2 regions of the Ectobacillus sp. JY-23 genome follow, and region 1 is predicted to be linked to the other one. Evidence: riboswitches for the same ligand, from Rfam matches in the RefSeq annotation. Region 1 holds a riboswitch; the other holds the start of a gene.

What was found. Region 1 has a riboswitch for FMN ahead of ribD (bifunctional diaminohydroxyphosphoribosylaminopyrimidine deaminase/5-amino-6-(5-phosphoribosylamino)uracil reductase RibD). Riboswitches for the same ligand answer to the same signal wherever they lie in the genome.
Region 2: linked by a shared signal. The riboswitch ahead of MUG87_RS05105 (ECF transporter S component) and the one ahead of ribD (bifunctional diaminohydroxyphosphoribosylaminopyrimidine deaminase/5-amino-6-(5-phosphoribosylamino)uracil reductase RibD) in region 1 are both predicted to bind FMN.

The regions. Positions count from the first base shown of each region.
Region 1 is NZ_CP095462.1:1,378,331-1,381,748, reverse strand. Features, by position in the region: gene ribE (riboflavin synthase) at 6-644, opposite strand; gene ribD (bifunctional diaminohydroxyphosphoribosylaminopyrimidine deaminase/5-amino-6-(5-phosphoribosylamino)uracil reductase RibD) at 625-1,728, opposite strand; FMN riboswitch at 2,013-2,147, opposite strand; gene MUG87_RS07175 (fluoride efflux transporter FluC) at 2,393-2,776, shown strand; gene crcB (fluoride efflux transporter CrcB) at 2,773-3,123, shown strand; gene MUG87_RS07165 (CDGSH iron-sulfur domain-containing protein) at 3,168-3,380, opposite strand.
Region 2 is NZ_CP095462.1:971,854-975,271, reverse strand. Features, by position in the region: gene MUG87_RS05115 (peptidoglycan DD-metalloendopeptidase family protein) at 1-191, shown strand, start outside; gene MUG87_RS05110 (hypothetical protein) at 505-1,185, opposite strand; FMN riboswitch at 1,440-1,571, shown strand; gene MUG87_RS05105 (ECF transporter S component) at 1,779-2,351, shown strand; gene MUG87_RS05100 (ferredoxin) at 2,385-2,633, opposite strand; gene MUG87_RS05095 (YpbB family protein) at 2,886-3,418, shown strand, end outside.

The DNA.
Region 1 (3,418 bases):
CCCTCCTAGTAAAATCCGTTTTCCCGCAAAAAGCTTTCCGTAAGAGAAGATTGAGCGGGAGATATTATAAACTTTTCAATATATTTGCCGACAAGATCACACTCTATATTGACGATATCACCAATTCCTTTACTCCCAAGAACGGATTTATCCAAGGTGTGTGGAATTAAAGAAACGGTAATAGATGATTCATCAACCTTAAACAGCGTTAAACTAGTCCCATCTAGCGCGATAGATCCTTTTGTAATACAATACCGCAATAAATGAACAGGCAGAGAAATGCGATAGTATACAGCGTTTGCCAAAGTGCGTTTTTCAAGAATTGTTCCGATGCCGTCTACATGTCCTGATACAAAATGTCCACCAAAGCGTCCGTTCGCTACCATTGCACGTTCTAAATTTACGGAAGAACCTACTTGCAAGGTGCGTAGAGAAGTTGCCTTAACTGTTTCAGGCATCATATCTGCAGTGAAATATTGATCCGTAAATGAAGTAACGGTTAAACAAACGCCGTTTACAGCGATACTGTCCCCAAGTTGTACATCGTTAAGGACACGCTCGGCTTGTATGGTGACTTGAACGGCTAACGCATCTTTTTGAATACGTACTACCGTTCCGATTTCTTCAATAATTCCTGTGAACATAAGTTTCCTCCTTTCGACGTGCAATAAGCTTTATATCATCTCCCATTTGCTCAACAGAGGCAATATACAATTTAGGTGCATCCTGCAAGGAAAACCCGGTTCCGCCAAAAAATGTCGGTGCTTGCTGCCCACCTATTAAATGTCCGCTCATATAAATGACTAACTGATTATACATATGAGATTCTATAAAACTAGTGTGTATTTGTGATCCACCTTCAACAAATAGAGAAGAAATGCCCTGTTCATACAGCACTTGTAATAAGTTTGGAACAGAAATTCTCTCTGTGGGCATTGATAGAATTGAAGCGTAGCTTTCATATTGTCTTATTTGTTCTTCAGAGACGCGAGCCCCGGTTACAAGCCAAGTAGGTGCCGCGTTGTCATGCAGAACTTTAGCCGAAAGGGGCGTCCGTAAATGGGTATCCAGGATAATCCGAATTGGATTTTTACCACCATTTGGAAGGCGAGTAGTCAAACTAGGATTGTCTGCAATAATCGTATTTACTCCAACTAATATGGCATCATGTTGGTGACGGTATTGATGAACATCCATACGTGCTTGTGAACCTGTAATCCATTTACTTTCCCCGGTAGTAGAAGCAATTTTTCCATCTAGGCTCATTGCTGTTTTTAAAGTAACGTAAGGTTTTTTATGTTGTATGGTATGAAAAAAAATGTTATTTAGCTGTTTGGCCTCTTCGGCTAATAGTCCGGTTTCTACCATAATGCTGGCTTCCTGTAGCTTCTTTATACCAGAGCCTGCAACAAGAGGGTTATTATCTTGCGTAGCTATAACAACACGTGCAATGCCACTTTGTATAATTTGTTCTGTGCATGGCGGTGTTTTACCAAAGTGATTGCATGGTTCAAGTGTCACATATAATGTGGCTCCCTGCGCTTTTTCACCTGCCATTTGTAGTGCATGAACCTCGGCGTGCGCCTCACCTGCCCGTAAATGGGCTCCCACTCCAACAATTTCACCATTTTTGACTACGACTGCCCCCACCATAGGATTGGGATTCGTTTGTCCATTTGTCGCGGATGCGAGCTGTAGTGCCAATTTCATGTAAGTTGTATCTGTCATAAGACCACCTTCCCGTTAAAATAAAAAGCCCCTAAGGAATGTCCTTAGGGGCTTGAGAAGTGTGTTTTCAGAAATAGGAGAAAAGCGTACGACAAATAAGCCGATTATATCTGCGTTTTTTGCAGACAATCAGTGCTGTGTCTCTCTATAAATACAAGTACGATGTTCATATAGCAGTCATGACCACGCAAAAAGAAACACTGTACAAACATACCCTACTAAAGATAGAAATGTTTAGCTTGTATTTATGTAAAAAGGCAGACTTCTCCTATAAAATTGAAAACAGAATCCTTCTCCCATCCAGACTATACTGTCGGTCCCGGATTTGCACCAGGTCCACCGCCGAAGCGGGTCACGGACTAAGAAGCAAAAGCTTCATCACCGCCGGTTGGGAATTTCACCCGACCCCGAAGGATATTGTTTGCTTGTTATTATATCACAAAAAAATAGAATGAACAGAAAAAAGGTATAATAATCTGAAAGTTTTATATGAGATAAAAAGTATATGCATATAAATTGAACAACTAACTTTTTTGGGGGATAGGAGAGAAAAATTGGTGATATGTAGTTGCTGTTATGTAAACAACTTATAGTACGAATTGACAAATAATAGATACTTAGGTCATAGTGAATAGCAGAAAAGTGTGAGAGAAGAGGTTGATTTGTGAAATATATTGTAGTTGGTATAGCTGGTGCCGTTGGAGCACTGCTGCGATATGCACTAAGTTTGTATGTACATATACCTTGGCTGTTCGGTTTTCCTGTCGCAACATGGGTTGCGAATATGAGCGGCAGCTTTCTGTTGGCGTGGCTTACAGCACGAATATTTGAGCGACCTGGTATGCACCCATATGTTGCACCTGCTGTTGGAACAGGTTTAGTAGGATCGTTTACAACGTTTTCGACGTTTAGTATGGAAGTGGTCACTTTATGGCAACATCAAGCGTATTTACTAATGGTGGTATATATGACAATGAGCGCATGGGGCGGATTTTATATGGCTTGGCTTGGTTTGTATGTCGCAAAAAAAGCGATGGTTGTGTCATGAATATACTGTTAGTGGCACTTGGGGGGAGTCTTGGAGCTGTTTTGCGATTTCTCATTGGTAACATAATCCGCACGAGGTCTCGTTCTCATTTTCCATACGGAACTTTAATTGTGAATTTCGTTGGTTCATTTCTATTGGGGGTATTATTGTCTTATGGGATACAAGAAAAGGAGCGCTTGTTATTGGCTGTAGGGTTTATGGGAGCATTTACAACGTTTTCAACGTTTCAAGTTGAATGTGTGAGGCTATATCAAAAGAAACAATATAGAATTGTGTCATGGTATATTTTCAGTAGTTATATACTATGCATCGGTGCAGCATATTTCGGTTTTTATGTCGCTCATTAAAAAAAGATCTTGCAAGCAAGACCTTTTTTTCAATGAAATGCAGCTTAGTCAGCTGGCTGCTCTGGTGCGCGAACTGCAGATTGGAATTTGCCTTTATGAGCTCCGTCACAAAATGGCATGTTACCGGAAAGACCACAGCGACACAAAGAAAAAGCAGGCTTTGCAGGAAATGGATTACCTGCGCCGTCTAATAATTCTACATCACCGGTAATGCGAATAGAGCCGTTGTCGTTTACTTTTATTTGTACCTTTGTCATGTTTTCGCTCCTTATCCATTATACGTTATTATTTCATT
Region 2 (3,418 bases), 410 kb from region 1:
CGGTCAATCCTTTGCTTGTACTAGGAGATGTTACGTCGGAGATGACGTCAGCACACTCTTATGTTGTACAAAAAGGAGATACCTTATCAAAAATTGCTCGTAAATTTGGCACAACGGTAGAACAACTGAAGGGGCAAAACGGCTTGCGCAGTGATCGGATTTATTTAGAACAAAAGCTAGTTATTAATTAAAAGACAAGCAAGGCATATCCATTTGTTTTCGGATGTCAGGACCTTAGAATTAAGGAATGGAACGTTCTTGTATAATTTTTTAGATTAAGGCTCTGTTAAAGTTTGTTGTTGATTTCCGTTACGGGGGTTCGCTTTCTGGGGGGTCTCCCTTTGACTCGCTTTTCCCGCAGGAATCTCACCCCCTTCATTTCAATCAACAAGTGCAAATAATCAACACTATGCTTTAACACAGTCTAGATTAAAAAAGCGTGCGAATGCACGCTTTTCGTCACCTCTATATAACGATTTGAACGGTTAATTCATCGGTATTTTATCACCAGAAAATGAATATAGAAATAAACCCGCACGCCATAAAGTAAGTGTAATAATAGATAACTTTGGCTCGTGTTTTATTTTTCGAAAATAAAACAATAGACGGTTCAATCAAACCAATACATAAGCATAAGGTGCTTGCCAACATGGTAAAAATAGAGAAAGCGTAAAGAGCCTTTTCTACCACATAAGGAATTAGTGCTTTAAGAGCGGTCATTAGCAGAATCGTATACAAAAGAGAAGCTACGTACATACTGATAGGCGTTTTAGAACGATATCCAGGAATTTTACGCCATAAAGGTCTTGGAATTTCGGTGATTTCAATAGAAGTATAGGAATCAATAATTGCTTGTGCTTCTTGTCCGTTTTTAAGAAATTGAAAAATTCGGTTTGTTTGCCCTTGAAACACAAATTCGGATTTTTGTAAAAAATGATCTATTTTTACTTGTTTCCAGGTTTTCCATGGATGTCGCTCCAGCAAGCGAATGCGGTTTTCAGCACGTCGATCATACTCGTAAATACTGATACCATCCTTGTCAAATGCTGCATAATATGCATTAGCTGAGACAGTTCCGAAATCCACAGGACAGTATAGTAATAATTCACGCTTCAGATAAAAATACTCTTTACGCAGGCTTTTTTGCATAAATCGATAAATAGATTGCTTTTTTCGCTGTTTCATTGTATTTCCCCCGCAGGTAACATACTGTTTCCATAATAAATCATATTAACATTTTCAGCTGTAAAAAACTATAAAGAAATTGTGTTTAACTCCTCTTGGTTTTCAAAGCAAGAGAGGAGATTCATAATTACAAATAGAGACAATCTGCTTACTGTTCAAACACTTTTGCAACTATTTATAAAAAATGTCTTTCGTTCTTTTTTATATACAAAATAAATATATTATTGTATAATAACCGTGAAAATAAAATATCGATCTATCTTCGGGGCAGGGTGTAATTCCCTACCGGCGGTGATGAGCAATATGCTCTAAGCCCGCGAGCCGTTAAGGCAGGATTCGGTGCGATTCCGAAGCCGACAGTATAGTCTGGATGGGAGAAGATGGAGGTCAGGCGTTTAAAATACAACTTTTTAAACGTTTATTTAGCGCACCTTACAATTTCCCCCTTTCCGATTGGTAAAGGGGTTTTTTGTATGGATATGGCCAAGGTATCCTTCAAGTTAACTGTGGTACTTTTGCATAAATTATTCATAAATAGGTGTGTCAGACTTTCCATTTTTCCAGTGGATCGGTGGAAAAAGGAGAGAAGTATAATGAAGAAAAATGTAACACAATTAGTAACGGTGGCAATGCTGAGCAGTATTTCGTATTTGCTGATGATGTTTGATTTTCCGTTTCCAGGGTTGCCGGCATTTTTGAAAATTGATTTTAGTGATGTACCAGCATTGCTTGCTGCTATCATCTTCGGACCGATGGCTGGTGTAATTGTAGAAGGAATTAAAAACATTTTGCATTACGGTATTCAAGGGAATTTGACAGGGGTGCCAATTGGCGAACTAGCTAATTTCGTTGCCGGTTGCTTATTTATATTGCCAGTATCCTATTTCTTCCGTAAACATCGCACTGTAAAAGGTCTGACTGTAGGGTTGGTTGTGGGAACTACATTGATGACGCTAATTATGAGTGTGTTAAACTATTATATTATTTTCCCTGCATATACATGGTTCTTAGGCTTTCCAGCTCAGTCTAGCGAACAAATTCGCCAAGTTGTTGTAACGGGTATCTTACCATTTAACATAATTAAAGGTGCCATCGTGGCTGTTGTATTTGTGTTGTTGTACTCTCGTTTACGAGTGTGGTTAGAATCAAAAATGCAAAATGCTTAAAAAAAACCTTGCGATTATTCGCAAGGTTTTTTTCTATTCAAATTTTAAAGCATCGCCGTCAAATGGCTCGTCTGCAACTTTGATGGAATCTGTTGGGCAACCTTCGAATGCATCCATCATATCGTCAAGTAATACATCAGGAATTTCTACAATTCCTTGGTTGTCATCAAGTGTTACAAAAGCGATGCCTTCATCGTCGTAGTCATAGATGTCCGGTGCTGCTGCGCCGCATGCGCCGCATGCGATGCAAGTATCTTTGTCAACAATTGTATACTTTGCCATAGTGTAACCTCCTAGTATATTCATTGGCCTTGCCGAATGAAAATTGTATCCTTATTGTAAAACGGTTTGATAAACTTTTCAATATAAAATTATATGATAATGCTTATCAGTTAGATATGTCAACCATTTTGTTGAAATGATAGCAGTAGTTAATGATTCAATTCATATTTACAATTCCGAATGACCACGATCCTCTTCTTTTGATACAATAGAAGAGGAGTATAAAACTTTATACAACAGGAGTTGAGTCAAGTGACTTTTTTACATGTCGTACTGTACGGAATTAAACAAATGAATGGAGAAAGAAGTGCGGCATCTATATATCATTTGCTAAAGGGAAAGCGGTCATCGCAAACTTTGCAAGATGCATCTATATATCAATTGTCTTTCTTATTTGGTATTTACAGAAGATTAGAGCGACATACGTATAATGAGCATATTAAACAAATGATACAACATGATTTTTTAAGAGAAATAGAAGAGGCTCGATATATTTTGACTGAAAAAGGGGAGCAAGAACTACAGGATTTTAAATTCCCAATTCACCTACATGGGCTAAAGTATGGAGAAGCAGGAGAGGTTTTTTGGAAGCGGCTATCTTTGCTCATCCAAACTGTTTCATATCTGCAGCACCGAGTACCGTTTTTGCCAATACAAGCAGAACATGAAGTAACAGCATGGACTAAGCAATTTTTATTAAAACAAGCGTGTTCTCGAGATGAATTTCGTTATAAGCTACACACAGAATGTGAGTTGCTGTTGAAAAATCTGACTGCTGAAGAAGC